Regions from separate parts of the Mesorhizobium sp. M0184 genome, predicted to be linked through region 2. Evidence: predicted binding sites of a transcription regulator. Region 2 holds the regulator's gene; each other region holds the start of a gene.
The links. Region 2 encodes LexA, which represses DNA repair genes until DNA is damaged. Its sites were predicted from a motif close to TGTTCNNNNTGTGTTCNG; they were not measured.
Positions count from the first base shown of each region.

Region 1 (10,103 bases), on a different contig from region 2:
TGAAGAAGATCGGCGTCGAGCGCCGCGTCCACACCGCCGGCCAGAACAAGGCGGTGCTCGACCCGTTCAAGCCGGAAAAGAAGGAAGACGTCGAGCGCCTGAAGGCGCTGCAGCTCGAGGTCCACGAGACCTTCATCGACCTCGTCAAGGACAGGCGCGGCAACAAGCTCAAGGACGATCCCGACCTGTTCACTGGCCTGTTCTGGACGGCCAAAAAGGGGCTGGAGCTCGGGCTGGTCGATGCGCTCGGCGACATGCGCAGCGTGCTGAAGAGCCGATTCGGGCCGAAGACCCAGCTCAAGCTGATCACCGCGCCGCGCGGCCTGTTCGGCCGCTTCGGCCTGTTCGGCTCGAGCTTTTCGGCGCCCGATATCGCCGCCGCCGCGGCAAGCGGCGTCATCGATGCGGCGGAAGAGCGCGCGCTGTGGGCGCGCTTCGGGCTTTGAAAAGCTGGTGAAAGCGTCTAGCATAAATCATCAACCGACCCGACCGGCCGCCTTGCCGGCCTTGCGAGGGAGGAGTTTGACATGCCGCAGATCATTTTCTTCGCCGTCGTCGGCATTGCCGCCTATTTCGGCTACCGCTCCTTCGTCAGGGAAGCCGAGCGTGTGACCGCCAAGGTGCGGCGTACCGAAAAGCAGGCCGCCAACGGTACGATGGGAACGCTGGTCAAGGATCCCAAGACCGGCGAATACCGTCTGGCCAAGGATTGACCGTCGTCCCCCTCGCGGCCGAGCCAGTGAACGCCGAGGCCAGCATCCGGGCATCGCATGCGCACGCCAAGATAAATCTCGCGCTGCACGTCACCGGCCAGCGCGCCGACGGTTATCACACGATCGAAAGCCTGGCTGTGTTCACGCGCTTCGGCGACCGCATCGAGACGGAACTTGCCGACAGCGATGGGTTTTCCGTGTCTGGCAAATACGCCTCCGCGGTGCCGGTCGACGACAATAATCTGGTGGTGAGAGCGCGCGATGCACTGCGGCGCGAGGCCGGTCTCCAGCACGCACCGGCTGTCGCGATCAGGCTCGAAAAGAACCTGCCGGTCGCGTCCGGTGTCGGCGGCGGGTCGAGCGATGCGGCGGCTGTGCTGCGCGCCCTGGTCCAGACCTGGGGACTTGATGTCGGCGATGCCGAACTGGCGCGGATCGGCCTGTCACTCGGCGCCGACGTGCCGATGTGCCTCGCAGCCAAGCCGCTGATAGCCCGCGGCATCGGCGACGAGCTGACGCTCGTGCCGGGTTTCCCGGCGCTGGGTCTGGTGCTCGTCAATCCCGGCACTGCCGTCTCGACGGCCGACGTGTTCGAGGCGCTTGGCCGCCGCGACAATGCGGGACTGCCGCCGCTGCCGCGCAGCCTCGACTTCCACAGCATCCGCAACTGGCTGGAGATCACCCGCAACGATCTCGAGCCTGCGGCGCGCGCAATCCAGCCCGCCATCGGCAAGGCGCTTTCCGTGCTCAACAAGGCCGGAGCCGGTTTTGCCAGGATGTCCGGTTCCGGCGCCACCTGCTTCGGGCTGTTCGAGACCGGCAATGTGGCCAAGCGCGCGGCCGTCGATATCCGCGGCCGCCATCCCGACTGGTTTGTCGCCGCGACGCGAAGCGTGACATCGGAGGTTGATGCCCATGGCCAGGATTGACGAGAGCCGCCCCTTCGTTCCCGTGCGCATCGCGGTACTGACCGTTTCCGATACGCGCAGCCTCGCCGACGACAAATCCGGGCAGACGCTGGCCGACCGCATTGCCGAGGCCGGCCATGTCCTGGCCGCCCGCGACATCGTCACCGACGACCGCGATAAGATTCGCGACAAGGTCCTGGGCTGGTCGAAGGACGAAGCGATTGATGTCGTCATCACCACCGGCGGCACCGGCTTCACCGGCCGCGATGTGACGCCGGAAGCGCTGGAGCCGATCTTCGAAAAGCGCATGGACGGCTTTTCCGAAGTGTTCCACCGCATCTCCTACGACAAGATCGGCACTTCGACGATCCAGAGCCGGGCAACCGGCGGCGTCGTCAACGCCACCTTCGTTTTCGTGCTGCCGGGCTCGCCCGGCGCCTGCAAGGACGCCTGGGACGGCATCTTGAAGCCGCAGCTCGACTATCGGCACATGCCCTGCAACTTCGTCGAGATCATGCCGCGGCTGGACGAGCATTTGCGGCGCGGCTGAGACGAACCGAGGTATCAGCCAAGCGACCTCGGTTTAGCGAATGACCGGCTCGCCGTGAAAACGCCGGCGCGACGGCGGCGACACGCCGAAGCCGACTTCCATCATCAGCCGCGGTGTGCGCGTCGGCACGGTCCCCATATGGAAGCCGAACGGATCCTCGACAAAGCCGAGGCCGGCCTGCCCGGTCAGCGTGACCGGGCTCTGCTCGCCGTAGACGCCCAGCACCTCTTCCGCCGAATGGCCGACCAGCAGCGTCAGCTGGTGCTTCAGGATGCGGCGGTTGTGGGAGCCGCGGACATAGACATGCGGCCCGGTGTCGTTGTCGACCGGCACCAGGTAGAAGAAAAACTTCAGCATGCGCCAGTCGTCGAGGTCGAAATGGTATTTGCCGAGCGAGGCCATGTTCTTGTCGGCGTCCGAGACGCCACCGGTCGGAAAGCTCCACCAGACGCGGGTGGTGATCAGCTTGGCCTGACTGCCGAGATAGTGCGCTGCGATATCGAGAAGCAGCGGATCGCGCTGCACGGCGACCGCAGCGCTGCAGTCGAGGACCCGCTCGAAATAATGGCCGCTGAGCAGCGGACGGCCGAAATGCTTTTCGGCATCGGCGTGTTTTTCGGGCAGGAATTCCAGCCGGCGGTCGAAATTGCCGAAGCATGGCGTGCGCTCGGCGAAGCGGGCGATCTCCTCATGGATGGCGGCCGGCAGCATCAGGCCCGAATAGAGCCCCTCGGTGCGCAGCGCGCCGACGACGGCATCGCGATCGACGCCGGCGAACATCGTTTCACCGACGTTGCGCGCCGGCCGAACGGGCTTTGCACCGCGCCAGTGCAGCCGCCGCGCCGGCATGGTGCGGGCCAGCATGAACATCGGCAGCCATGCCGGATTCTCGCGAAGGTCGGAAAGATAGGTCGGGATGCGGGCGGCGATGCGGCGCAGCGTGCCGCCGTTTCGTGCGATCGCCTCGAGGCTTGCAGCGCCGGACTTGTCAGGGCTTGAAAGGGTCATCGGGGTCCTCAAAATGTCGAGGGAACAGCATCGACGTTAGTCGTCGCCGCTCCGGCACACCCCAAACCCTATTCGCCCATATCGCTGGGAATGGTAACCCCCGGCCAGATTTTGTGCAATGCACAATAAACGACGACCCGCCAGAAAATTTGTTTGGGCGGGGTTCCCTGAACCGGCACGGTAAGCCGTCACTTCCGCGGCGCGACCCAGATCTCGGCGTGGAGCCTCCTGGTCGCCAGGCCGCGGGCGATCGCTTCGGCGCTGCGGGCATTCTTCGACAGCGCGGCGGCCTGACGCTTGCTGATCACCAAGCCTTCGGCGAGAGCGCGATTTCCGGCAAAGACGCGCGACAGGAACGGCGCGCGGCTGCCGCGTGCCCGCGAGAACCGCGCCGCCATGGTTTGCCTGGCGGTATGGGCGACGACCTCGTCGATCCAGCCCTCTCCCAGCCGCGCGCCCGGTTCCAGCAAAAGCAGCCAGTCGCCCTTGGCCTGCCTGATGCCGGCGGCGATGCCGCCGCTGACATAGTGGCACCCGGCATGTTCGGCGACGCGGTGCGTCTGATCGGTCGAGCCGGTGTCGCAGACGAGAACGTCGCGCACCACGCCTTCGACCGCGCCGCCGATCAGCGAGGCGAGCGTGCGGGCAAGGCCCTCCTCGTCATTCAGGGTTTCGATCAGGACGCTGAGCATGTTTAGCCGAATAGCGGAAAGCGGTGGGCAGCGCCAGTTTTTGCGGCGCGCCGCGAGAAAGTTCTTGCTTTGTTCTCATCAATGCGATAGGAATACATTCATGAGCAGAGCGATTCGACAGCGGGCGGACAGTCCCTGGGAAAGGGCCAAGATGGAACAGATCGTGCGTGCCGATATTGCAGCCTTCGGCGCTGGCAGGGCCGAGATGGCGAATGCGATGATCGAGCAGAGCGGCATGCGCGTCCGTCCCGACCGCAATCGCGGCAGGTCGGCGGGCATCAATCCGTCAGGCCGTTTCGAGCCGGTCAGCCGGCATGTGTTCGACGACGGCTGGAATTCGCTGGAGGAGCTGCCGCCGTTCAAGACCGAGGTACAGGTCGAGAAGCCGCGCACCATCATCACCCGCAACGAATCGCCCGACATCTCCTTCGACCGCTCGATCAACCCCTATCGTGGCTGCGAACATGGCTGCGTCTATTGTTTCGCGCGGCCGACGCACAGCTTCATGGGCCTGTCGCCGGGGCTGGATTTCGAATCAAAGCTGTTTGCCAAGCCGGATGCGGCCCGGCTGCTCGACAAGGAATTGTCCAGGGATAATTACCAGCCGCGCACCATCGCCATCGGCACCAACACCGATCCTTATCAGCCGATCGAGAAGCAATACCGGATCATGCGCGAGATCCTCGAAGTGCTGGAGGCGCGCGGCCATCCGGTCGGCATCGTCACCAAATCGGCGCTGGTGACACGCGATATCGACATTCTGTCACGCATGGCCGAACGCGGGCTGGCCAAGGTGGCATTGTCGGTGACGACGCTCGACCGCATGCTGGCGCGCACCATGGAGCCACGCGCGTCGACGCCGACCAAGCGGCTGGAGGCGATCAGGCAGCTTTCGGACGCCGGCATTCCGGCCTCGGTGATGGTCGCGCCGATCATCCCCGGACTGACCGACCCGGAAATGGAGCGCATCCTCGATTCGGCACAGGCAGCGGGCGCACGCGAGGCCGGCTATGTGCTGCTGCGCCTGCCGCTGGAGGTCGCGCCAATCTTCAAGGACTGGCTGCTGCGCCACTATCCCGACCGCTATCGCCACGTCATGTCGCTGATCCGGTCGATGCGCGACGGCAAGGACTACGATTCGGAATGGGGCAAGCGCATGAAAGGCTCCGGCCCGTATGCCTGGCAGATTGGCCGGCGCTTCGAGATCGCCGCCAAACGGCTCGGCCTCAATGCCGAGCGGCGCTCGCTGAGGACCGACCAGTTCGTCCCCGCTGCCAAGGCAACCGAGCAGCTGATGCTGCTGTGACAAAGCGTCTCGCGCCAGCCGCTTGAAGCGGCCGCAGCAGGCGAAAAATCCCGTCCGGCCTGTCCTGTCCCCGGGCTTGCAGACGGTAGCCCCCTCCTGGTCCGGTGCCCCGCCCGACCCGGAGGGGACTTGCGGAGAATCGGAGCCGATGCGAACCTCGCCGCACCATGGCTCGCCCGCGTTCCGATTCTCCGCTTCTCTTCGAAATCGTCGAGAAACCCGACTTCTCGTTCGAGACGAGGGCGATGGCCGAAGGCCTGTGGCCGGTGGCGGGGATGGACGAGGCCGGCCGCGGCCCGCTCGCCGGGCCGGTGGTGGCGGCAGCGGTGGTGCTCGATCCCGCCAACATCCCCGACGGCCTCGACGATTCCAAGCGGCTGACGCATTTGCAGCGTGAGGCGCTGTTCCTGAAAATCCTCGGCTCCGCACTCGCCGTATCGATGGCATCGGTCAGTGCCGAAGGCATCGATGCCTCCAACATCCTCAAGGCCAGCCTGGAGGCGATGCGCCGTGCCGTGGCCGGCCTGTCAATCCGGCCGAAGCTGGCGCTGGCCGACGGCCGCGACGTGCCGCCCGGCCTGCCCTGCGAGGGCAAAGCACTGATCAAGGGCGACCAGCGCTCGCAGTCGATCGCCGCAGCCTCGATCGTCGCCAAGGTGATCCGCGACCGCATGATGTGCGGCTGCGGCAGCCATCATGCGCGTTACGGCTTCGAACTGCATATGGGCTACGCCACTGTGCGCCATCGCACGGCGATCGATCTGCACGGGCCGGTGGCGCGGCTGCACCGCGCCTCCTTCGCGCCGTTCCGGTTCGGCGGCACCGAGGTGCTGGAGGAAGAGGGTTTCTCGGGTTTGGATTGAGCGATTCGGCTAGGTGTGATCTCCCCCCTCGAGGGGGAGATGTCGCCAAAGGCGACAGAGGGGGTCGGTACGTCCTGGCGCGACGCCATGCGGGACGAAAGAGAAGGCTGGCGCTTCACGCGCGGCGACCCCCTCTGGCCTGCCGGCCATCTCCCCCTCGAGGGGGGAGATTACGCGCTCAGCCGCTTTCGCCCACAGAAAAAGCCGCCAGGTTTCCCAGGCGGCTTTCGATGACTTGTCGATGTAGCCGTTCAGTTCAGCTTCGACTTCAAATCCTGCAGGGAGGCGTTGAACAGGTCGGCGCCGGCCTTGGCGTCGATCTTGCCGGCCAGCAGCGCGCGCGCGGCTTCCACCGCGATATCGACGGCGCTGGCGCGCACTTCGCCGATTGCTTCGCGCTCCGCCTGGCCGATCTTCTGCTCGGCCAAGGCGGTACGCCGGGCGACATAGTCCTCGGTCTTCTTGTGCGCCTCGGCGGCAAGCATGTCGGCTTCACGCTTGGCGGCGGCGACGATGGCCGCGGCCTCCTGCTCGGCTTCCTTGCGCTTGCGCTGGTATTGGCCAAGCAGCTGCTGGGCCTCCTCGCGCAACCGGCGCGCTTCCTCGAGCTCGCTGCTGATCTTGTCGGCACGCGCATCGAGCGCCTTGGCGATCATGCCCGGCACCTTGATGTAGATGGCGATGCCGAGGAAGATTACGAGGGCAACCGTTGCCCAAAGCGTCGCGAGAGATGTGGCGTCCATGATGCGCTCCTCACCCGGCCACGGATTTGACCGCGGCCGCGATTTCGGCCTTGCTGGCCTTGCCGCCGACAAGCGCCTCGACGATGGCCGAAGCGGTGTCCTCGGCGATCGTGCCGACTTCCTTCATGGCATTGGCCTTGATGGAAGATATGCGCGCCTCGGCCTCGCCAAGCTTCTGGTCAAGCGCTGCCTCGATCGTCTTGCGGGCAGCTTCGGCTTCCGCCTTGGCCGCATCGTTGGCCTGCTGGCCGATCGCATTGGCCTTGCCCTTGGCTTCCGCCAATTCCTGCTCATAAGCGGCAACGGCGGCATCGGCCTCGCCTTTCAGCCGGGCAGCATGATCGAGATCCTGCGTGATGCGGTCGTTGCGCACGTCGATGATGCCGCCAACGCGCGGCATCACCACCCGTTTCAAGAAGAGATAAAACAGCCCGAAGGTGATTGCCAGCCACAGTAGCTGTGACGGGTACGTCGCCGGATTGAATGGCGGAAACGTGCCGTGCGCCTCGGCGGGCACGCCGGTCCCAGCGCTGCCGCCTTCGACGGCGGGCGCGGACTCTTGCGCAAAGGCAGATGTCACGAACATGGGCTATCCCCGAAATTCAGGCCCGCCGCAGGATCGCGGCCGGCCTGTTCAATTCTTGCCAATGTTCAGCCGAACAAGCATTCAGCCGAACAGGGCGAGAAGCGCGATGAGAAGCGAGAAAATACCCAGCGCCTCGGTCACGGCGAAGCCGAAGATCAGGCGGCCGAACTGGCCGTCGGCGGCCGACGGGTTGCGCAGCGCGCCCGCCAGATAGCTGCCGAAGATGTTGCCGAGGCCAATGCCCGCGCCGCCCATGCCGAGGCATGCGATGCCGGCGCCGATGTACTTTGCTGCTTCTGCGTCCATTTATTCAACTCCTTTGGATCTAAAATTCCGTTGCGATTCCATCCGGCGGCAATGCCGGAAACTCTAAATCAGTGCGAAGGGTGCAGGGCGTCGTTAAGATACATGCAGGTCAGCACGGCGAAGACGTAGGCCTGCAAAAGCGCCACGAGCAACTCCAGAGCCGTCAAAGCCACGGCCATCGCCAGCGGCAGGACCGAACCCGCAATGCCAAGCGTGCCGAGAGCGCTGAGGCTGACGACGAATCCCGAAAACACCTTCAGCGTGATGTGGCCGGCCAACATATTGGCGAAGAGACGAACCGAGAGGCTGACCGGGCGCGAGACGAAGGAAATCACTTCGATCGGAACGACAAGCAACATCATCACAATGGGCACGCCTTTCGGCACGAACAGCTTCAGGAAGCCGAGACCGTGCTTCATGAAGCCGTAGACGATCACGGTTCCGATCACCAGCGCAGCGAGGCCGAAGGTGACGATGATGTGGCTGGTGACGGTGAAGAAATACGGGAACAGGCCAAGCAGGTTGGCGACAAGCACGAACATGAACAGCGAGAACACGAAGGGGAAGAACTTCATGCCTTGCGTGCCCGCGGCGTCCCTCAGCATATTGCCGACAAATTCATAGGCCATTTCCGAGACCGACTGAAGGCGGCCCGGGACGAGGCTGCGGCTCGACGTGCTGAGGTAGAGAAACGCCGATGCGACAGCAACCGTCGCAAGCATGAACAGAGCCGAATTGGTGAAAGACAAGTCGTAGCCGCCGATGTGAATCGGAATGATCGGATGGATCTGGAATTGGTGGATCGGATCGACCTTGTCAGCAGCCACTTTAAATCCCCATCAAAGCCGCAGACGGCTTCAGTATCCTGTTCAATGCGCCGGCATGCGGCGCCTCAATTCATTCTTTCGGATCGCGCGGCTTGTCGCCCGTTCCGAATTCCGACACAAGCCCGGCTGAACGCAGGACGTTGAGCACGCCGGCGCCAAAACCCAGCAGCAGCCCGACTATCAGACCCCATGGCGATGTCCCCGCCACGCGATCGATAAACCAGCCGAGAGCCGCACCGACCACTATCCCGGCGATGAACTCGCTGGACAGCTTGAGCGCCTGGCCGTACCCGGCCGCACTGCCCGCTTTCACGTCGTCTTTCCCCTCGAGCCGGTCCGGTCGTCTTGCCGCAAGCGATGCTTCAAGCTCGCGCCGGCGGCGCTCAAGATCCTCGTCGCGGATGTCGGCTTCATGCTGCTTGCCGCGGCCGGTTTTGCCGGTTCCGTCTGGCCCATTCTTGTCGGCCACGCAACCCCCCTGCCCGGTCAGACCGTCACCGTCCGTCCGCTTCTTAAAGTCGCCGGCAACATAGTTAGAGGGTCCGCGCCCGTCAAGCCACGGGCAGACGTTCAAGCTCAAGTATTTTTTTGTTATAAATCAGCTACTTGCCTGGGTGCGACATCGTGCCCGACGCGGTCGCTGGCGGGCTGCGCCCGAATCCCTACGGCGACGGGCCTTCGATCGGCCGCTCTCGCGCGAAAGATGCAAGGGCTGCCCGAGCACTTAGCTCCAGCCGCCACCATAGGTGCGGTAGAAGATGTGCAGGCCGATCCTGGTCATTTTCTGCATCGTCCGCGCCCAGCCCGGATGGACGTAGTTGGCATAATAATGGGTCGACGAGCCGACTTCCGGAATGAAGATCTTACCGGCTGTAACGGCCATGGCAACATCCTGTGCGGTCTGGTAGGCGGCGGCGTTGTCGATCCGCTTCTTCCGGCCGTCGCAGGCGAAGGAAAACTGGCAGCGGTTGAACCAGTTGTCGTTCTGGTAGACGACGCCGCAGATCGAGTTCGGATAGGCCGGGTTGCGGACGCGGTTGAGGATGACCTGGGCGACGGCGGCCTGGCCACGCACGGCTTCGCCGCGCGCCTCGAAATAGATGCCGTTGGCGAGACAGGCCTGCTCCGGTTTGGAAAAGACGCTCGCGGGCAGCGGCGTCTGCATCCAGGAATGATCGCCCTTGCTCAGCGGCGGAATGAAGCGGCCATCGTTCGGGTCCTCGTCCTGCAGCAAGGCCTCGAAAGGCGATGCCTGTGCATAATCGGGAGCGGACGAGGCGTAGGCGGTCGCCAGCACGTCGGGATGATCGTTGTTGACCAGCGCGGCAAGCATCGCCGGCACGCCGGGATCCGGCTTCTTGTCGACGCGCGTGTGGAAGGCGGCGGCGATCTGGATTTCCTTGCCTTTGATCTCGGGCTTGGCGAAGGCCATCCTCAGGCCGCTGTCCATGCTTGGGCGGAGCAGCGAGGAGGTGCGCTCGAAGATAGAGCCGGCGTTGAAGTTCTTCGGCGGCGAGACGGGCGAGACCTGGATGATGCGGCCCTTCTTTTCGGCACGCGTGATGCGGTTCTCGTCCGGCGTCGTGGCGGCGATGCCGCCC
Region 1 covers NZ_JAMYSZ010000022.1:94,819-104,921, reverse strand. The annotation lists gene NKJ23_RS23890 (S49 family peptidase) at 1-446, shown strand, start outside; gene NKJ23_RS23885 (membrane protein) at 528-713, shown strand; gene NKJ23_RS23880 (4-(cytidine 5'-diphospho)-2-C-methyl-D-erythritol kinase) at 740-1,642, shown strand; gene moaB (molybdenum cofactor biosynthesis protein B) at 1,629-2,171, shown strand; gene NKJ23_RS23870 (phytanoyl-CoA dioxygenase family protein) at 2,205-3,179, opposite strand; gene NKJ23_RS23865 (glycosyltransferase) at 3,368-3,871, opposite strand; gene NKJ23_RS23860 (PA0069 family radical SAM protein) at 4,023-5,177, shown strand; gene rnhB (ribonuclease HII) at 5,345-6,040, shown strand; gene NKJ23_RS23850 (F0F1 ATP synthase subunit B) at 6,292-6,783, opposite strand; gene NKJ23_RS23845 (F0F1 ATP synthase subunit B) at 6,794-7,369, opposite strand; gene NKJ23_RS23840 (F0F1 ATP synthase subunit C) at 7,451-7,675, opposite strand; gene NKJ23_RS23835 (F0F1 ATP synthase subunit A) at 7,744-8,502, opposite strand; gene NKJ23_RS23830 (AtpZ/AtpI family protein) at 8,573-8,971, opposite strand; gene NKJ23_RS23825 (cell wall hydrolase) at 9,227-10,103, opposite strand, start outside.
Region 1: the regulator LexA is predicted to act here: its motif matches at 3,931-3,948, upstream of NKJ23_RS23860 (PA0069 family radical SAM protein).

Region 2 (10,103 bases):
GGTCGTCATGCCCTTCGCCGTTCTCAGCGCGCTGGCGATGCCGTTCGGTGCGGATGGCCCTTTCCTCTATGTCATGGGCAAGGGGCTGACGGCGATGATCGCCCTGTCCGGGTGGATCTCGGAGCGCTCGCCGATCGATGCGGTCGGGCTGATTTCGCTGAGATCCGTCCTTCTGGTGACGATCGCCCTCGTCATTGCCAGCATGGCGACGACCTGGTTGCGGCTGGCGGCACTTCCTTTTGCGCTCGCCGGCTTGCTGACGACAACGCAGACACGCATACCCGACGTATTGGTCTCGGAGGACGCACGGCTGGTCGCGCTGCCGATCGGCAGCGGTGAACTCGCGGTCAACCGGGCACGCCCGAATGAGTTCACCATCGACAACTGGAAACGCGCGCTCACATCCGAGGCTATCGTCGCGCCGGAAACACCTGGAAAGAACGACCCGCAATTCGACATTGCCGATCCGGCCGACCTACCGCCGGGCATGCCGTTCATTTGCACGGATGGCCTCTGCCTTGCCAGGCATCCATCCGGCGCGATCATCGCGCAAGCCAAGGACCGCGATACTGCGCGGCCAGCCTGCGCCTTTGCCAGCTTGATCGTCATCGACGACGCCACCGCCCATAACCCCTGCTACTACGACCGGCTGGTCCTCGTCGTCACCAAACGGCAACTGGCGCACGCGGGAAGTGCCGCCGTCTACTTCGATCCACAAGCGGCAACGCGCGCCGAAATCCGTTTCGCGGTCGAAAAATCATACCGGCCCTGGCACGTGCAGCGGAAATTTTCACGCGCGGCACGAGGCCTGCCGCCATACCGCAGGGCCGACAACCCCAAAGCCGGCGCCAAGGGCGGAGCTCAGTAGCGGCGGATCAGTCCGACGAGCTTGCCTTGCACCTTGACCCTGTCTGGTCCGAAGATGCGCGTCTCGTAGGCCGGATTGGCGGCTTCCAGGGCGATCGAGGCGCCCTTGCGGCGGAACCGCTTCAGCGTCGCTTCCTCCTCGTCGACCAGTGCCACCACGATCTCACCGGGGCTCGCCGTATCGGCATTGCGGATGATCACCGTGTCGCCGTCGAAAATGCCGGCCTCGATCATCGAATCGCCTTTGACCTCGAGCGCATAATGCTCGCCGCCCATGATCATATCCGGCGGCACCGAAATCGAATGCGTCTGGTGCTGGATGGCGTCGATCGGCACACCGGCGGCGATGCGGCCCATCACCGGGATCGAAACGGCGGCGACGACATCGTCGTCATTTCCGGCTGCGGGCACGCGCGACGATGTCGGCTTGCCTTGCCGAGGACCGCCTTGCCCAAGACTGCCCTGGATGACACTCGGCGAGAACTTGCGTGCCGCATTGAGGCCGGGGGCGATCGAGTCAGGCAGGCGCAGCACCTCCAGCGCACGGGCCCGGTTGGGCAAACGGCGAATGAAGCCGCGCTCCTCCAGCGCCGTAATCAGCCGGTGGATTCCGGATTTGGAAGCCAGGTCGAGCGCTTCCTTCATCTCGTCGAAGGAAGGCGGGATACCGCTTTCCTTCAACCTTTCGTGGATGAACATAAGCAGTTCGTGTTGTTTGCGTGTCAGCATAGCGACCCCCAACAGAATCAGAAAAACAAACCCAGAACAAACACTATCTGTTCCAGTTGTGTTCCGCAACTGTTTAAAGTTTAATGAATGCGTTAAGGCTTGGGAAACAAACCACGCCCCTACCGGAATGCCGCATTTTCACCGTCGCGAGCGTCATCCCCTTGATTCTGCTTTCGTTTGCGCCTTCTGGCTTCCCAGAAGGCAGCACTGGCATCGGCCGTCAGTCGGCAAAGGGCACGGAATTGAACCCGTATCGACTGCGCGGTTCGGTCAATGCACCGTGAACGAAACGAACTCAAAACGCCAACCTCGGGTTAACTCCTGGTTTCCAGTCGCCTGGTCAGGCTGCTTCTCGCCGGTGGAGCCTTGCTGCGCGCAACCAGGTGATGGAAGAACAGTCGATGCGTGTCCGGCGTTGCGTTGAACTTTTGGGGGGAGCAGGCAAATCATGACAGGAATTCCCGATCTCGCCGCCATAAAGGCGATGGATGCCGCAGATCCGCTGCGCGCGATGCGCGACCGCTTCGTGTTGCCGCAAGGAGTGATCTATCTCGACGGCAATTCGCTAGGAGCTGCTTCACGTGCCGCTTTCGATGAACTGCACAAGGCCGCGACCGAAGAATGGTCGCATGATCTCATCCGCGCATGGAACACGGCCGGCTGGTTCAACATGCCGCTTGAACTTGGCGACCAGCTCGGGCGCCTGATCGGTGCCGCGGCCGGCCAGACGGTGGTCTGCGACACGACATCGGTCAACATCTACAAGCTGCTGCACGCCGCCATGGCCATGCGACCGGAGCGGCAGGTCATCGTCGCCGAGGGCGATAGTTTTCCGACGGACCTGTACATGGCTGAGGGTGTGGTTTCGACGCGAAAAGATACGCTGCTGCGCCTCTCGGGGGTCGACGCGCCGACCATCGAAGAGCTGATCGACGAACGCACCGCCGTGGTGCTGGTCAACCACGTCAACTACAAGTCGGGCGAACTGCGCGACATGCCGGCGCTGACGCGCAGGGCTCAGGAAGCCGGGGCGATGATCGTCTGGGATCTCTGCCACACCGCCGGCGCGATGTCAGTCGAGCTCGACAAGGCAAACGCCGATTTTGCCGTTGGCTGCACCTACAAATATCTGAATGGCGGCCCGGGCGCGCCTGCCTTCATCTATGCGGCTGAGCGGCATCTTTCCGACATCCAGCAGCCGCTCACCGGCTGGTGGGGCCATGCACGGCCCTTCGCCTTCGAGCCAGGCTATGCGGCCGGCACCGGCATCCGCCGGTTTCTGTGCGGCACCCAGCCGGTCCTGTCGATGCGCACGCTGAAGGGCGCGCTCGACATCTGGAACGATGTCGACATGACGGCGGTGCGCAAGAAGAGCATCGCGCTGGCGGATCTGTTCATCGAGCTTGTCGAGGCAAAGTGCGGCACTTACGGGCTCACGCTCGAAAGCACGCGCGATGGGGAAAAACGCGGCAGCCAGATTTCATTCATGCATGAGCATGGCTACCAGGTCATGCGCGCGCTGATCGAACGTGGCGTGATCGGCGATTTTCGCGCGCCATCGACCATGCGCTTCGGCTTCACCCCGCTCTATGTCAGCTATGCCGATGTCTGGCAGGCCGTCAAAGTGCTTGAGGATATCCTCCGCACCGGTGCGTGGAAGGATGCGCGCTTCGCAATCAAAGCAGCTGTCACTTGAGATTGATGCGAGAGCTGGAATCGTGAGGCTGGCGACGACGCGCCGCGCGATGCTCACGGCTACGTTGCAAGGCCATATTGCCAGGGAGGGCGCAGGGTGTTCGAACGTCACATTGCCGATTGGGACAACGCCTATGCCAACGGCGCCAACATAGCCGGCAGCGATCGCTGGCCGGCGGCCTGGACCGAGCCCGCGCGGGTTTTCCGCGACGTGCTTTCGACCGAGGGCAGGGCGCGGCTCGACATGGCCTATGGCGACAACCCACGCAACCGGCTCGATCTTTTCCTGCCGGCCATCAAGCCCAAGGGACTCGTGGTGTTCGTTCATGGCGGCTACTGGATGGAATTCGACAAGAATTTCTGGTCGCATCTTGCCGCTGGCCCTGTTGATCGCGGCTATGCGGTGGCGATGCCGTCCTACACGCTCTGTCCGCAGATACGCATTGGCGGCATCGTCAAGGAAGTCGGCGCGGCGATCGGCAAGGCGGCGGCGATGGTCCCAGGGCCGCTGATGCTGACCGGACACTCGGCCGGCGGCCATCTTGTTAGCCGGATGGTTACGGCCACGACGCCGCTGGCGCCCGAAGTGGTCCGGCGCGTTCGTCACGTGGTGTCGATCTCGGGGGTGCATGATTTGCGCCCGATCATGCGCACCGGCATGAACGAGACGATCGCGATCGATGAGGCCGAGGCGCAGGCCGAAAGCCCGGTGCTGCTGCGCCCGATGGACAAGGCCCGCCTGACCTGCTGGGCCGGCGGCGGCGAGCGCGCCGAATTCCTGCGTCAGAGCGCGTTGCTGGCCAACATCTGGATCGGCCTGGGTACCGCGACCAGCTCGGTGGTCGAGCCTGACCGGCATCATTTCAACATCATCGACGGTTTGGCCGATCCAGACCATCCGCTGACCCGGACCTTGATCTCGGAGTGAGGCAGGTTCAGCGTAACATCAGCACGTCGCAGGGGGAGCCCGCCGCTGCGGCAGGTGAGAACGGCGCGCGAACGATCAGCCCGTTGGCATCGGCCAGCATTTTCAGCATCGAGGAGTCCTGGATGCCGAACGGCGTCGCCACGAGCGTACCGGCGTCATCTATGACAACAGCCCGCACATAATCTTGCCTGAGATCGTTGGCCGGCATGGCAGCACCGAGCCGTGCCCGACGTATATCCTGCTGAAAGGCGCGGCCGCCGAGCCGCGCCAGCAGCGGCTTCAGGAAGAGCTGAGTGCAGACCAGGCTTGCCACCGGATTGCCGGGCAGGCCGATGCAGCGAATGTCTCCCAGCCGCCCGAACATCAGTGGCTTGCCCGGCCGCATGGCGATCTTCCAGAAATCGAGCGTCATGCCTTGCCCGGTCAGCACGTCATGAACGAAGTCGTGGTCACCGACCGAGGCACCGCCCAGCGTGACGATGACGTTCGCGCCAGCCTTCACGGCTTTTTCAACCAGCGCAGCGATCGCCTCCCTGCGGTCCGGCGCGATGCCAAGGTCGAGCGCGCGCGCACCGACCGACTGTGCGGCAGCGGCGACACCATAGGCGTTGGAGGAGATGATCTGGTCGGGGCCAAGATCGCTGCCCGGCGGCAGCAATTCGTCGCCGGTGGCGATGATGGCGACCAGCGGCCGTTTGACCACGCGCACCTCGGGGTGATTGGCCGATGCCGCCAGCGACAAGGCCGCCGGGTCGAGCAGGCGGCCTTTGGGCAGCAGGACATCGCTCTTGGCGAAATCGAGCCCGAGGCGGCGGATGTTGCGCCCCTGCACCGTCGGTTCCGTCACTTCGACGCTGCCGCCACCGAGATCGCGGACGTTCTCCTGGATGACGATAGTGTCGGCGCCTTCGGGAAGCGGCGCGCCGGTAAAGATGCGCACGGCCTGCCGCTGCTGCACCGTTCCGGCAAAGCCGCGTCCGGCCGGCGCCATGCCGACCACCGAAAGCTTTGCCGGTACGGACGCGATATCGGCCGCCCGCACGGCATAGCCGTCCATGGCGGAGGCGTTGAACGGCGGCTGGGTGCGGAGCGCCACAACCGGCTCCGCCAGCACGCGGTCGGCGGCATCCAGCAGTGCGACGCGTTCGCCCGGCAGCGCTGCTGCGCCGTCCAGCAGGCGCTCGAGCGCCTCGGCAACTGGGACCAGCGCCATTATCGGCCTGCCTCGGTGGCCCCGTCTCCGGTGATCTTGTAGTCGCCGGATTTGCCGCCGGTCTTTTCAACCAGCCTGATGCCGGAGATGACCATGGCGCGGTCGACCGCCTTGGCCATGTCGTAGATGGTCAGGCAAGCGACCGAGACGGCACTCAGAGCCTCCATCTCAACGCCGGTCTTGCCGGTGACGCGGGTCAATGCTGTCACCTTCAGGCCGGGCAGCGCGGCGTCCGCCTCGATATCGACAGATATCCTGGTTAGCAGCAGCGGATGGCAAAGCGGGATCAGTTCATGCGTCTTCTTGGCCGCCATGATGCCGGCAATGCGCGCGGTGCCCAGCACGTCGCCCTTCTTGGCGTCGCCGGCGAGGATCATGTCCAGCGTCTCGGGCCGCATCGCGACAAAACCTTCTGCGACTGCCGTGCGCACCGTCTCAGCCTTGTCGCCGACATCGACCATGTTGGCTTCGCCCTGCGCGCCAAGATGGGTGAGGGTGGCCGCCATCCTCAAACTACCTCTGCCGGCGCCTTGCCCGTCAACAGCATGCGCGTTGCCGCGGCCACGTCCTGCTGGCGCATCAGGCTCTCGCCGACCAGGAAAGTCGCAATGCCGCTCTGCTCCAGCCGGCGGCAATCGTCGTGCGAAAAGATACCGCTCTCGCTGACCAGATGGCGGTCGGCCTGCACCATCGCTACCAGCCGCTCCGAGGTCTGTAGGCTGGTTTCGAAGGTCCGGAGATTGCGGTTGTTGATTCCGATCAGCCGCGACGACAGCTGCAGCGCGCGTTCCATTTCAGCCTCGTCATGCACTTCGACCAGCGCGTCCATGCCGAGCCCGAACGCTGTCGCTTCGAGTTCTCTTGCCAACGCGTCGTCGACGCTGGCCATGATGATCAGGATGGCATCGGCGCCCCATGCCCTGGCCTCGTAGACCTGATAGGGGTCGAACAGGAAATCCTTGCGCAATGCAGGCAGCTCGACGACAGCGCGCGCAGTGGTGAGGAATTCGGGCGCGCCTTGGAAGGAGGGTGCGTCGGTCAGCACCGAAAGGCAGGCGGCACCGCCCTTCGCATAGGCCCTGGCCAGCGTCGGCGGATCGAAATCGGCGCGGATCAGGCCTTTGGATGGGCTAGCCTTCTTGATTTCGGCAATCAGCGCGAACCTGCCGGATTTGCGCTTTGCTTCAAGGGCGGAAAGAAAGCCGCGCGGCGCGTCGGCATCCGTCGCCCGTGCCTTGATCTCGGCGAGCGGCACGCGCGCCTTGGCCGCCGTGATCTCGTCGCGCTTGTAAGCCTCGATCTTGCGCAGGATGTCGGACATGGTTTTAACCGTTCGAAATCTCGATCAGCCTGTCGAGCACTTTCAGCGAGCGGCCGCTGTCGATGGCCTGCGCCGCCGTTACCATGCCGTCGGCGAGGGTCGTCGCTTTGCCGGCCACCACCAGCCCGGCGCCGGCATTCATCAGCACCGTATCGCGAAAGGCGCCGGCTGCGCCGCCCAGCATGTCGCGCAGTGCCTGGGCGTTGTGGGCGGCGTCGCCGCCGCGCAACTCGTCCTTGCTGTGCCGCTTCAGTCCGACGGCTTCCGGGGTCAGCGTAAAGCTGCGGATCTCGCCGCCGGCCAGTTCGGCGACAAGTGTCTCGCCGGTGGTGGTGATCTCGTCATAGCCGTCGCCATGGACGATCCAGGCATGGTCGGCACCAAGTTCCTTCAACGTTTCTGCCACCGGCATGATCCATTCGGGCAGGAACACGCCGACCATCTGCCGTCTGACACTCGCCGGATTGGAAAGCGGGCCCAGCAGGTTGAAGATGGTGCGGGTTCCGAGCTCGACCCGGGTCGGGCCGACATGCTTCATCGCCGGGTGATGCGCCGGCGCGAACATGAAGCCAACGCCGGCCTCGTGGATGCAGCGGCCGATCGTCTCCGGAGGGATGTCGATCTTGACGCCCAATGCGATCAGCACATCGGCGGCGCCGGTCAGCGAGGACAGTCCGCGATTGCCGTGCTTGGCGACGGGCACGCCGCTGCCGGCGATGACGAAAGCGGATGCGGTCGAAATGTTAACGCTGTGCGAATTGTCGCCGCCGGTGCCGACAATGTCGATGGCGCCCTCGGGGGCTTCGACACGCAGCATCTTGGCGCGCATGGTGGCGACGGCGCCGGCGATCTCGCTGACGGTCTCACCGCGCACGCGCAATGCCATCAAGAAGCCGCCGATCTGGCCGGGGGTAGCATCGCCCGACATGATAATGTCGAAGGCCTCGCGCGCCTCCTCGAAAGAAAGAGCGCTGCCGGCGGCGACCTTGGCGATGTGGATCTTCAGCGCGCTCATCTGGCCAGGGCTTGGGTTACGGCCGTCTGATCGATGCGGACGTCATATTGCGTCTGCAACTGCGCTACCAACTGGTCGAGCAGGTCGTCGGACATGCCGGATGTGAAGGACTTCTGTGCGTCCTCGGGTACTGAGCTGGCGTCGGCCCCGGCGGGCTCGAATACCTCGGCAACCTTGAACAGGATCTGTCCGTCGCCCGTGGGCGAGGGGATCAGCCCGGTGCCGCCTTCGCCGACGCCGAACATCGCGGCGGCGCCTTCCTTGCCGAAATCGACGTCGTCAGCATCGCGTTTGACGCCGCGCTTGGTCTGCTTTTCGAGCTTGAGCTCACCGGCGATCACCTCGAGCGTGGCGCCAGCCTTGAGACGCTTCTCGAGCTCCTGTGCTTTTGCGGTGAGCCGTTTGGTGGTCTCCGCCGCGGTCCAGTCGGCCACGACCTTCTGGTGGACTTCGTCCAATGTGCGGTCGCGGGCAGGCGTGATCGCGCTCACGTCGTAGAAGACGAAGCCGTTATCGGCGGTGGTGAGGCCTTCATTGTCGGTTCCGGGTTCGGATTCGAACACCGCCTTGATGAGTGCCGGCGATTCCGGCAGGTCTTTGACGATGCTTCCATCCGGCCGTTGGCCGGTGCGGTCGATGGCATCGATGGTGACGACCTTCAGCTTCAATTTGGCGGCTGCCTCGGCGAGCGAACTGCCCGAGGCGCGCGTATCCTCGTAATTGTCGTGCACGTCCAGCAAGATGCGGCTTGCCTCGCCCAGTGCCAGGTCCTTGCGGATCTGCTCGGATACTTCGGCCAGCGGCTTCACCACTTCGGGCTTGATCTCGGTGACGCGCAGCAGAACGGGACCAAATGCTCCTTGTACGACCGGGCTGACCTCATTGACGTTGAGCTTGAAAGCAGCGTCGGCGACCGCCTTGTCGGCGATCTTGTCCTTGGCCAGCGTGCCGAGCAGCGTGTCGGCCGGCGTCTTGCCTTCGGCAGCGACGATCTTGTCGAAGGTCGCGCCGGTCCTGAGCGAATCGAGCGCCGCCTTTGCGGCATCAGGTGTCTTGAACACAAGCTGCTCGATGGTGCGCATCTCCGGCGTGGTGTAGCGCGCCTTGTTCTTATTGTAGTCGTCGCTGGCCTGTTGGTCGGTCACCGCGCTCAAATCCATGATGTCTTCCGGTTCGAGCCTGACATAGAAGAACTTGCGGTATTCGGGCGCAGCGTAGGTTTTCTTGTTTTCCTCGAAATAGGCCGAAAGCGCGCTGTCGGACGGCGCTTCTATCGGCTCGACAAGCGATTTCGGCAAGGTCAGGTAGTCGATGGTGCGATCTTCGCCGCGATAGAGCGCGACCGCCTTGAAGAATGTATCCGGGGCCTTGAGGCCGTCCGAAACCGCCTCGACGATCTGCTGGCGGACCGCGACCTGGGCGCGGTTCTTCAAATAGTCTTCCGGCCGCATGCCGATCTGCCGAAGCAGGTACTCGAAGGTTCTCCTGTCGAAGCTTCCGGCAGGCCCTTTGAACGCCGGGTCTTCACGCGTCAGTTCGGCGAGCCGGTCCTTTGACAGGCCGAGTCCGAGCTTGCGGGCCTGCTCGTCGAGGACAGCGCCCGACACGAGTTGCGCCAGCACCTGGTTGTCGATGCCGAGCGCCGTCGCTTGCTCACGGCTGATGCGCTGGCCGAATTGCTGCGACATGACGCTGAGCTGGCGATCGTAGGCGAGGCGGTATTCGTTGATCGAGACCTTGGTGCCTCCGGCCGTGATCACGGCATCATGGCCGGCAAGACCGCCCATCAGGCGGCCCGAGATGCCCCAGACGGCGAAGCTCAACACCAACAATGACAGCAGCAGTTTAGCGACCCAGGTCCCCGCCGCGCTTCTCAACATACCAAGCATGAGTACTTCCGATTTTTGCGCATTTCGCATGCGCCGAGTCTGAAACAAGCGCAATAGCGCCCTTCCTGCCCACTGTCGATTGCTTTGTGGCCTGATTTTGATAGTGAGGGCCAGCTGGAAATTGCCCGGAGAAACAAATCCCATGACGCCTGGAATCCGCCCGCTCGTCGCTGGCAACTGGAAAATGAACGGCACTAGCGCCTCGCTCAACGAGATCAGGATGATCGGCAACGGCTTCATGAGTGGGCTCGACGCCGAGACCGAAGCGGTGGTCTGCGTGCCGGCGACCTTGCTTGCGCACGCCGCCGAGATTCTGTCGCGCACGCCGGTGCGGGCCGGCGGAGAGGATTGCCACACCGAGGAAAGCGGCGCCTATACCGGCTGCATTTCGGCCGAGATGCTGAAGGATGCAGGTGCCAGCCATGTCATCGTCGGCCATTCCGAAT
Region 2 covers NZ_JAMYSZ010000012.1:16,319-26,421, forward strand. The annotation lists gene NKJ23_RS16480 (ComEC/Rec2 family competence protein) at 1-868, shown strand, start outside; gene lexA (transcriptional repressor LexA) at 862-1,596, opposite strand; gene kynU (kynureninase) at 2,045-3,292, shown strand; gene NKJ23_RS16495 (hormone-sensitive lipase) at 3,389-4,219, shown strand; gene NKJ23_RS16500 (molybdopterin molybdotransferase MoeA) at 4,227-5,432, opposite strand; gene moaC (cyclic pyranopterin monophosphate synthase MoaC) at 5,432-5,938, opposite strand; gene trpC (indole-3-glycerol phosphate synthase TrpC) at 5,941-6,753, opposite strand; gene trpD (anthranilate phosphoribosyltransferase) at 6,758-7,768, opposite strand; gene NKJ23_RS16520 (SurA N-terminal domain-containing protein) at 7,765-9,657, opposite strand; gene tpiA (triose-phosphate isomerase) at 9,800-10,103, shown strand, end outside.

Region 3 (10,103 bases), on a different contig from region 2:
CTTGGCGTTTCATCCTTTATCGCGGCGAGGCTCGCATCGAGATCGGCAAGAAGCTGGCAGAACTTGCCGATCAGCGCGAAGGGCCGCTGCCGGAAGGCCGCCGCAACCAGGAACTGGCGCGCTTTTCGCGCGCGCCGCTGGTCATCGGCGTGATTTCTATCCCCAGGGAAAACCCAAAGATCCCGCAATGGGAGATGTTCCTGTCCGGCGGCATGGCGGCGATGAACCTGATGCTTGCCGCCAATGCGCTGGGCTACGGCACCAACATGATCAGCAACTGGTATTCCGACGTGCCCGAGGGCAGGGCGATCCTCGGCCTGGCGCCGCATGAGCGGGTCGTCGGCTTCCTCCATATCGGCTCCTACCAGGGGCCAGCGCCGGAACGACCGCGGCCCGATCCGGCAAAACTCTATGCCGACTATTCGGGGCCGTGGGCGGGATAATTTCGGCGCGGAACAGACCCCTAAGGATCAAGCTCCGATGCCTTGGCTCGCGCCAGGAGCCGTTCGGCGAGCTTGAGATGCGGCCGGTCGTACATCTTGCCGTCGATGCCGACGACGCCGGGATTTCCTGCCGCCTCGAACGCCTCGACGATCGCCAGGGCGCTTTTCACCGCTTGCGCCGAAGGCGTGAAGGCGGCGTTGATGACCGGCACCTGCGCCGGATGGATCGCCATCTTGCCGGTGAAACCGTCGCGCTCGGCCTCGGCGCATTCGGCCTCGAAGCCGGCCATGTCGCGAAAATCCGGAAAGACGGTGTCGATTGCCGCGACTTCCGCGGCACTTGCGGCAAGCATGGTCATGGTGCGGGCGAGGCGGAACACATCCGTGTAGCGGCCATTCGCGTCGCGCGTCGCGCGCGCGCCAATCGCCGCCGACAGATCTTCCGCCCCCCAGGTGACGCCGACAAGCCGCGCGCTTGCACGGGCGTAGGTCGCTGCGGCCAAGACGCCTGCGGCCGTTTCTGTGATGATCGGCAGGATCCTTATCGCTCCATCCGGCAGGCCGCTTTCGGCTTCGTGCACCCTGAGCTTGGCCGAGAGATGCTGGACATCCAGTCCGCTGTTCGACTTAGGCAGCATGATGCCGTCTGGTTTTGCTGGCACGAGCGCCGCCAGATCGTCGTCGGTCAGTCCGGTCGAAAGGTCATTGACGCGGACATAGATCGCGGAGCTGGTCCGGTGCCTGTGCGCGGCGATGAAACGCGCCGCTGTGTCGCGCGCCAGACCTTTGTTCTGCGCGGCAATCGAATCCTCGAGGTCGACGATGACCACGTCGGCGCCTACGCCAAAGCCCTTCTCCAGCTTCTTTTCCGAATCGCCGGGAACGAAGAGCAGAGAACGCATCGGCTATGCCTTTTTCATCATCATGGCTTGCCTCGTGCATTTGGCAACCAGCACGTCGTTCTGGTTATAGGCGCGGTGCTCGAACTCGACGATACCGCGGTCCGGTTTCGACCTGGAATCGCGCACCGAAACCACCGTGGTCTCGACGCGAATGGTGTCGCCATGGAAGACGGGGTGCGGAAACACTGTCTCCTTCATGCCGAGATTGGCGATGGTGGTGCCGACGGTGATGTCGTTGACTGAAATGCCGATCATCAGGCCAAGCGTGAACAGCGAATTGACCAGCGGCTTGCCCCATTCGCTCTTCGCCGCGAAGTCGAAGTCGATGTGCAGCGGCTGCGGGTTCAACGTCATCACCGAAAACAACATGTTGTCGCTTTCGGTCACGGTTTTGCGCAGCGTGTGCGTGAACACTTGGCCGGCAGCGAACTCCTCAAGATAAAGCCCGGCCATGGTCGATCTCCTCCGCTGCTTCAGGGTTGATAGGCGTTGCATATCGCGCTCGCAAGCCAGTTAACGAACATGGTGAACCGTTCGTAAACCATTTGTGCCTACGGTCTCCACCAGGGTCAGAAGCGTTCTGGCAAGGGGCGTAAGCAGGCGACATGGTCGTTTCGCATTTCCTGAAATGGATCCATACGGCGAAGGTGTCGGAGCGTGCTGCGGCGGCAAGCGCGCTGGCTCGCGCCTATGTCGACTCGGAGCTGCCTTTCGAGGACCGCTGCGCTGCCGAGGCGGCGTTGACGTTGCTGCTCGATGACGTATCGTCGAAGGTGCGGCTGGCGATCGCCGACGCGCTTTCCATGAGCCATCACGCGCCGCCGCAGATCGTCAGCGCGCTGGCGTCGGACCAGCCGGAAGTCGCAGCCTTGGTGCTGGCGCGCTCGCCGCTGCTCACCGATGCCGACCTGATCGATCGGGTTGCCGGCGGCCAGAAAGCGACGCAGAGGGTGATCGCCGACCGGCCGCGTGTCTCGATGTCGGTTGCGGCGGCGATCGCCGAGATCGGTGAGCCGGAGGCTTGCACCACGCTGCTCGCCAACAGCGGCGCCGACATCGCATCCGTCAGCTTTCGCCGCATGGCCGAGCGGCACGGCCATCTGCCTCTAGTGCGCGAGGCGCTGATTGCCGACGCGCGCCTGCCCGCCGACTGCCGGCATTTGCTGCTGGTAAAAGTGGGCGAGACGCTCAAGGGCTCGCCGCTGGTGCTGGCGCTGATGGGCGCCGCCAGGGCCGAGCGCGTTACGCGCGATGCTTGCGTCAAGGCTTCGGTGACGCTGATCGAAGGCACCCGGACAGAGGAACATACCGCACTTGTCGAACATCTGCGCCTGCGCGGCGACCTGACCGCAAGCTTCGTCGTCCGCACCATTGCGCACGGCAAGGTCGACTTCTTTGGTTCGGCGCTGGTCGCGCTCAGCCAACAGTCCGAACAACGGGTGAGAGCACTGCTGGCCGGCGGGCATGACATAGCGTTACAGGCACTGTTCCGCAGCGCCGGGCTTGCCGCCGCCACCCACGCCATCATTCTGCGCGCGCTGAAGGTCTGGCGCGAGGTCGCCAATGGCAAACGCCTCGCCGGCGTCCAGGAAGTCAGCTGGCTGATGCTGAAGGAATTGGGCGGACAGTCCGCCGAAGGCGATCTCGCCGGGCTGGTCAAATCGATCCATCTCGACGCGCTGCGCGAGAACGCACGCGGGCACGCGCTGGCGATCGCCGCTGCTTAAACCCGGTCTTTCGCGAAAAAATCCGGAAAATCCTCGATCGCGGCGGCGATGATGCGCAGCGAGGCGGCGATCTGCAGCATTTCGGCTGCTTCGCTGCGCTCCGCGATGCCTGCTGCATACTGCCTGGCGACTGCGACGGTCGCCGTCTGCGGCTCGCCGACGCGCCTGAACAGCAGTTCGCGTGCCAGCCCGCGCAGGAAATTGGTGATGGAAAGTGCCGTTTCGGATGGCATCGTGGAACTTTGCTGCGCGTTGCGCAGCCGTAGGATTTCGAGGCCGACGGTAACCGCAGCTATGCCGCCGCCGAGAACCGCGTCGCCTTTCTTGCCGGCGTTCTGCAGCAGTGGCATCAACTGGTTGATCCGGTCGTAGGCAAGGCTTTCGAAGGCCGATCGCCGCGGCAGGCGGTCGTGCAGGCAAAGGCGTGCAAGATCTTCGCGCATGGTTTGCAGGATGCGGTTGACTGTAACCCAGGGGTCGGCGGGCAGCACGACGGCGAAGACGCCGATCGCCAGAAGAATGCCGACAAGGACCGCTGCCGAATTGGCGAGGAACGGCTCCGGATCGTAGGTCATGACCTGATGTGGGCTGAGGAAGGCGAGGAAATTGATGGCAAAGGCCGTTGCCACGCCGACGTAGCGCGGATTGGCCATGCCCAGTGCCGCTGGCACCAGGATCGGGACGACGAAAACCGCGAACCAGCCAAAGCCCGGCAGCGCTGGAAGTGCTATCTGCCCGACCACAAACGCGAACGGCAGGGCGAGCAACGTGCCCTCGAAGAAGTTCCATGCCGACCGGATCGGATCGGCGCGCGCGGCGAACAAGCTGGAGACAACGGCGACCAGAATGACCGTGCCGGTCGCGTCCGACCATTTCGTCGCCAGCCAGAAGCCGGCGACCAGGAGCGTGGCGATTGCTGCGCGCACGGCATTGCGCGATGCCGCACGGTAATCGCGGTGCACCACCAGCGCTGGCTGCCGCCGTTCGCGACTGGCACGAGACGGGGGAGAGCGGAGTGCATCCAGGCCGCGCAGCACTTGCTGCATTGCCTCGGCGAAGTCGGCGGCAATGGTTAGGCGGGTGACAGTGCCAGCCCAGTCAATGTCTTGCCCGGCCGCGATGTCAGGCATCTGTCGCGCCTTGCCGGCGATTGCGTCGAGCCGCGCCACCCAGGGCGCCGTATCGTCCAGCGCGCCCGGCTTGGCTACCAGTTCGCCGACAACGGCCTGCAACTCGGCGCGAACGGGGATGAGGGCTGCATTCTTCGGCGCGGCATGGGCATGCAGCGCACGCGCCGCTGACAGGGCCGACAGAAGCTGACCGATGGTACGCCGGACCGGATAGGCGCGGGTGGCGAGGCTCGGCCCCTCCAGCCTTGCGTAGGTGCGCATCTCGCCGAGCGTCTGGACATCGCCGATCAGCTTGCGGTGCAGCCCGGCAAGCCTTTCCGCATCGCCGCCGGAAAAAGCGCCGTCCGCATAGGCCGCCAGGTCGAGAATGCTGCGTTTCAGTCTTGAGATGATGGCGTCGGCGGCCAGTTTCGGCAGGATCAGCCGGCTGGTCAGCGCAGCGCAGACGATACCAAGCACGATTTCCGCGCAGCGCGCCACGGCGAGATCGATGACGAGGTGCGGCTGGCCGAAAGCCGGCAGGCCGATGATCATCGCGGTGTAGCCGGCAAGCGCCGCGCCATAGGCTTCCGGATTGCGTAGCAGCGACGAGACCAGCGAGCAGATGCCGATCCAGACGGCAAGAACTGCAACCAGCAACCACGGGTTGGCATCGAAAACAGTGGTAATGCCGATCGCCGCCAGCGCGCCGGCAAGCGTGCCGAGGAGACGATAAAACCCCTTCGCCAGCACCATGCCGGCGACCGGCTGTGCGACGATGAACACCGTCATCATCGCCCATTGCGGGTGGTCGAGCTTCAGCGCATAGGCGGCCAAAATCGCGATGAGGCCGGCCGAAACGGTGCGCAGGGCAAAGATCCAGTCCGAGCGCGTCGGCCGCGTCAGGCCAGCGATCCGCGTGCCGATATCGTCCTTCAGCCGCGCCCAGGTCAAGTGCGCGTCTCCAGCTCAGAAGGCCAAGCTAGCGGCGGGAGCTCAGATATCCAGCACTTCCGTCTCGGCGAATTCCGCGCGTTCCTGGATGAACCGGAAACGGGCCTCGGGCTTGGTCCCCATCAATGCGTCGACCGCATCCTTGGTCGCCGCCTCGGCATCGATAACGTCGACCCGCAGCAGCGTGCGCTTTTTCGGGTCCATGGTGGTTTCCTTGAGCTGGGCGGCCATCATTTCGCCCAGCCCCTTGAAGCGGCCGATTTCGACCTTGCCGCGCCCGGTGAATTCGGTGCGCAGGAGTTCGTCCTTGTGCGCATCGTTGCGGGCATAGGCGACCTTGCCGCCTTGCCGGATCGAATAAAGCGGCGGCACCGCCAGATAGAGATGGCCGCCGCGGACCAGGCTCGGCATCTCCTGGTAGAAAAAGGTGATCAGCAGCGAGGCGATATGGGCACCGTCGACGTCGGCATCGGTCATGATGATGACCCGGTCGTAACGCAGGTCCTCGTCGCGATATCTCGAGCGCGTGCCGCAGCCAAGCGCCTGGATGAGGTCGGATATCTGCTGGTTGGCGGCAAGCTTGTCGTTGCCGGCGCTGGCGACGTTGAGGATCTTGCCGCGCAGGGGCAGCACCGCCTGGCTGGCGCGGTCGCGCGCCTGCTTTGCCGAACCGCCGGCCGAATCGCCCTCGACGATGAACAGCTCGGCACCGGCGGCGGCATTCTGCGTGCAGTCGGCGAGCTTGCCGGGCAGGCGCAGCTTGCGCACCGCACTCTTGCGCGACACTTCCTTTTCCTGGCGGCGGCGCACCCGCTCGTCGGCGCGCGCGATCACCCATTCGAGCAGTTTCGAAGCTTCCTGCGGATTGTCGGCCAGCCAGTGGTCGAACGGGTCGCGGATAGCGCTTTCGACGATGCGGATCGCCTCGATCGTCGCCAGCCTGTCCTTGGTCTGGCCGACGAATTCCGGTTCGCGGATGAACACCGACAGCATGCCCGCCGCCGAGATCATCACATCCTCGGAAGTGACGATCGAAGCGCGCTTGTTGCCGACCAGGTCGGCATAAGCGCGCAAGCCGCGCGTCAGGACGTTGCGGAAGCCTGCCTCATGCGTGCCGCCTTCGGCGGTCGGAATGGTGTTGCAATAGGAATTGATAAAACCGTCGCCGCCGAACCAGGTCACCGCCCATTCGAGCGAACCGTGGCCGCCCTGCTTCTCGCTCTTGCCGGCAAACATTTCACGGGTCACCTGGAATTCGTCGCCGAGCGAGGCTTTCAGATAGTCCTTGAGGCCGCCCGGAAAATGGAATTCTGCCTTGGCCGGCGTCGTGTCCTTTTCCTTGATCAGCGACGGATCGCAGGTCCAGCGGATTTCGACACCGCCGAACAGATAGGCCTTTGACCGCGCCATGCGGTAGAGCCGCGCCGGCTCGAAAGCAGCACCCTTGCCGAAAATCTGCTCGTCTGGATGGAAGCGGATCTTCGTGCCGCGGCGGTTGTGCACCTCGCCGAGCTGCTCCAGGCCGGTCACCGGAACGCCTCGCGAGAAGCGCTGGCGATAGAGCTTGCGCCCAATCGCGACCTCGACCTCGAGATGGTCGGACAGCGCGTTGACCACGGAAACGCCCACACCGTGCAGGCCGCCGGACGTCTCGTAAACCTTGCTGTCGAACTTGCCGCCTGAATGCAGCGTCGTCATGATGAGTTCGAGCGCCGGCTTCTTGAATTTCGGGTGCGGATCGACCGGAATGCCGCGGCCGTTGTCGGTTACGGACAGGTATCCGTCGGCGGAAAGCTCGACATCGATGAAGGTCGCATGGCCGGCGACCGCCTCGTCCATCGAATTGTCGATGACCTCGGCGAACAGATGGTGCATCGCCTTGTCGTCGGTGCCGCCAATGTACATGCCCGGGCGGCGGCGCACCGGCTCCAGCCCCTCCAGCACTTCGATATCGGCGGCACTGTAGCTCTCGCTGGCGTCGCGGGGCGCCGGCCGCTTCGCCGCCTGCACCAGCGGGTCGGCCGGGCGCGCGGCGGCGCGAGCCGGTTGCGGCTGCTTGTCCAATTTGGCGAAAAGATCGTTATTGTCGTCCATGCCGGTCCTGGATTCCGATGCTGCGAATCACCACCCGATACTGCCACGCTTTTTGCGGGCAGGCGACGGAGGTTCCTGTTACGTTCGAGGATAGGGCCTCTTACTGCAAAACCATTCGACAACCAAGCGGCGGAAATGGGGTCGAAGCCTGGAGCATCGACGCTTTGTAAACCCTGTCCGAAGGTTACGCCGCAAGATTGGCTGAAAAAACGGTATTTGCGGACTGTCGCTGACCTAGAATGCAGCGGAACCCTCAAGAGGCTGTCGCTTAAGCATGTTGGATTACAGTTCGCTCCTGCTCGCGGCGGCGCTGTCGGGCACGTGCCTTAGCATCACCATGTTTGCGATCTGGTTCACCGCGCCACAGGCACGCTTTGTGCTGACGGTGGCCTGCGGCATTCTCGTGCTGGTCGCACATGTCGTGTTGTTCTGGCATTACACCAGGGATCCAAGCGCCTGGCTTTGCCAGATCGTGCTTGCGCTTCTCAGCCTCGGTTTCCTGATTATCTGCCTGTCGGCCATGCAATATCTCGGCATAGGCGACTACAGGCGCGCCATCTTGCCGACCTTGGTTGCGATGGCTGTTTGCACAGGCGCGACGTATCTCGGATTTGATGGTGTCGGCTTTATTGTCACCTACGCAACGGTAACGGCGCTGCTCTCGCTCATCGGAGCGATGTTCTGGATTGAGGGTGGTCACGATCGCCGGATATTGCTGGTCGTCTCGTTCCTGAGCGGCGTCTGTGCCCTGTCGTTCGGACTTTGCGGCGCGGTCCTGCTGGTCAAGGGCCAATGGGTGCTGGGTGTTGCGCCCGACAATTGGGCCGAGCGGGTGAATTCCGTCGTGGCCGTCGCCTGCATGACCGGGCTCGGCGCATTGACGCTCTCCCTGCACCATTTGCAGGCGCAGATCGAATTGAAGGCCGAGACGATGACCGATCCATTGACCGGGCTGATGAATCGGCGGGCGTTGACGGCACTCTACGGCGAGCGGGTCTTCGGTCCGTTCATGTCCGTCGCCATGTTCGACCTTGACCATTTCAAGAGGACGAACGACGTATTTGGTCACCCGGTCGGCGACCAGGTCCTGCGCCGCTTTGCCGCCGTCATCAGGAAATACGCCCGGACCGGCGTCGACGCCTTCCGGTTGGGCGGCGAGGAATTCGTGCTCGTCATGTCGCGGATGACGGAAGAGAAGGCCTATGACATTGCGAGCAAGATCAGCGTTGCCTTCGGCACGGAAGTCGTGGCCACCCAACTCGGTCCGTTGCGAAGCACAGTCAGCGGCGGCATCGGCTTTGGTGGAACAAACGGCACCGGTCTCGACGATGTGGTGGCCGAAGCCGACGCAGCACTCTATGCGGCAAAGCGCGCCGGGCGAAATCGCGTCGTCCTTCGGGATCGGGCGAGCAAGGCCGACGGGCCGGCCTTGCGTTCTGCCTGATTGAGGTTTCTATCTTCTTGTTAGACCATGATCTTGTCCGAAAACCGGATTCCACTTTTCGGGATCATGATCTATTCCGCCGCCCCCAGATATTCCGACAGCGGCGGGCACGAGCAGACGAGGTTGCGGTCGCCGGCGACATTGTCGATGCGCGACACGGGCGGCCAGTATTTTGCCGCCGTGTCGGCATCGCCGGCTGGATAGGCCGCCTCCAGGCGCGAATAGGGATGGGTCCACTGGCCGGCCAACGCCTCGGCGGCGGTGTGCGGCGCATTGACTAGAGGATTGTCGGCTAACGGCCATTCGCCCTTCGCCACCTTGGCTGCCTCGCCGGCTATGGCGATCATCGCCTCGCAGAAACGATCCAGCTCGCGCTTGGGCTCGGACTCGGTCGGCTCGACCATCAGCGTGCCGGCCACCGGGAACGACATGGTCGGCGCGTGGAAGCCATAGTCGATCAGCCGCTTGGCGATATCGTCGACGCTGATGCCGGCGCTGTCCTTGAACACGCGGGTGTCGAGGATGCATTCATGCGCAACGCGTCCGTTGCGCCCTTTGTAAAGCAGGGGGAAATGCTCGCCGAGCCGCGTCGCCACATAGTTGGCGGAGATGATCGCCGTCTCGGTCGCCTGCTTCAGGCCGGAAGCGCCCATCATACGAATATACATCCAGGTGATCGGCAGGATGGAGGCACTGCCGAACGGTGCCGCCGCCACGGCATGGGCCGAGCCTTCGGTGACGTGGCCGGGCAGATATGGCTTCAGATGCGCCTTGACGCCGATCGGGCCGACACCGGGGCCGCCGCCGCCATGCGGGATGCAGAAGGTCTTGTGCAGGTTCATGTGGCAGACATCGGCGCCGATATCGCCGGGACGGGCGAGGCCGACCAGCGCGTTGAGGTTGGCGCCGTCGAAATAGACCTGGCCGCCATGGCTGTGGACGAGGGCACAAAGGTCGCGCGCGCCTTCTTCGAAGACGCCATGCGTCGAAGGATAGGTGAACATCAGCGCCGCAAGGTTGTGCGCATGCTCGGCCGCCTTGGCCTGCAGGTCGGCCGTATCGATATTGCCGTCCTCGGTGCAGCGCACGACGACGACGCTCATGCCGGCCATGGCCGCGCTTGCCGGATTGGTGCCATGCGCCGAGGACGGGATCAGGCAGACGGTGCGATGGCCTTCGCCGCGCGACAGATGATAGCCGCGAATGGCGAGCAGCCCGGCATATTCGCCCTGGCTGCCGGCATTGGGCTGCAGGGTCACCGCGTCGAAGCCGGTGATCTCCGCCAGCCAGCCTTCCAGCTCGTCGATCATGGCGCGATAGCCTGTCGAATGGTTTGCCGGGGCGAAGGGATGCAGGTTGGCGACATCAGGCCAGCTCACCGGCATCATTTCGGCGGCGGCGTTGAGCTTCATGGTGCAGGAGCCGAGCGG
Region 3 covers NZ_JAMYSZ010000005.1:253,062-263,164, forward strand. The annotation lists gene NKJ23_RS09520 (nitroreductase family protein) at 1-443, shown strand, start outside; gene NKJ23_RS09525 (HpcH/HpaI aldolase/citrate lyase family protein) at 464-1,345, opposite strand; gene NKJ23_RS09530 (MaoC family dehydratase) at 1,349-1,840, opposite strand; gene NKJ23_RS09535 (DUF2336 domain-containing protein) at 1,951-3,072, shown strand; gene NKJ23_RS09540 (FUSC family protein) at 3,069-5,135, opposite strand; gene parE (DNA topoisomerase IV subunit B) at 5,178-7,229, opposite strand; gene NKJ23_RS09550 (GGDEF domain-containing protein) at 7,504-8,673, shown strand; gene gcvP (aminomethyl-transferring glycine dehydrogenase) at 8,745-10,103, opposite strand, start outside.
Region 3: the regulator LexA is predicted to act here: its motif matches at 7,300-7,317, upstream of parE (DNA topoisomerase IV subunit B).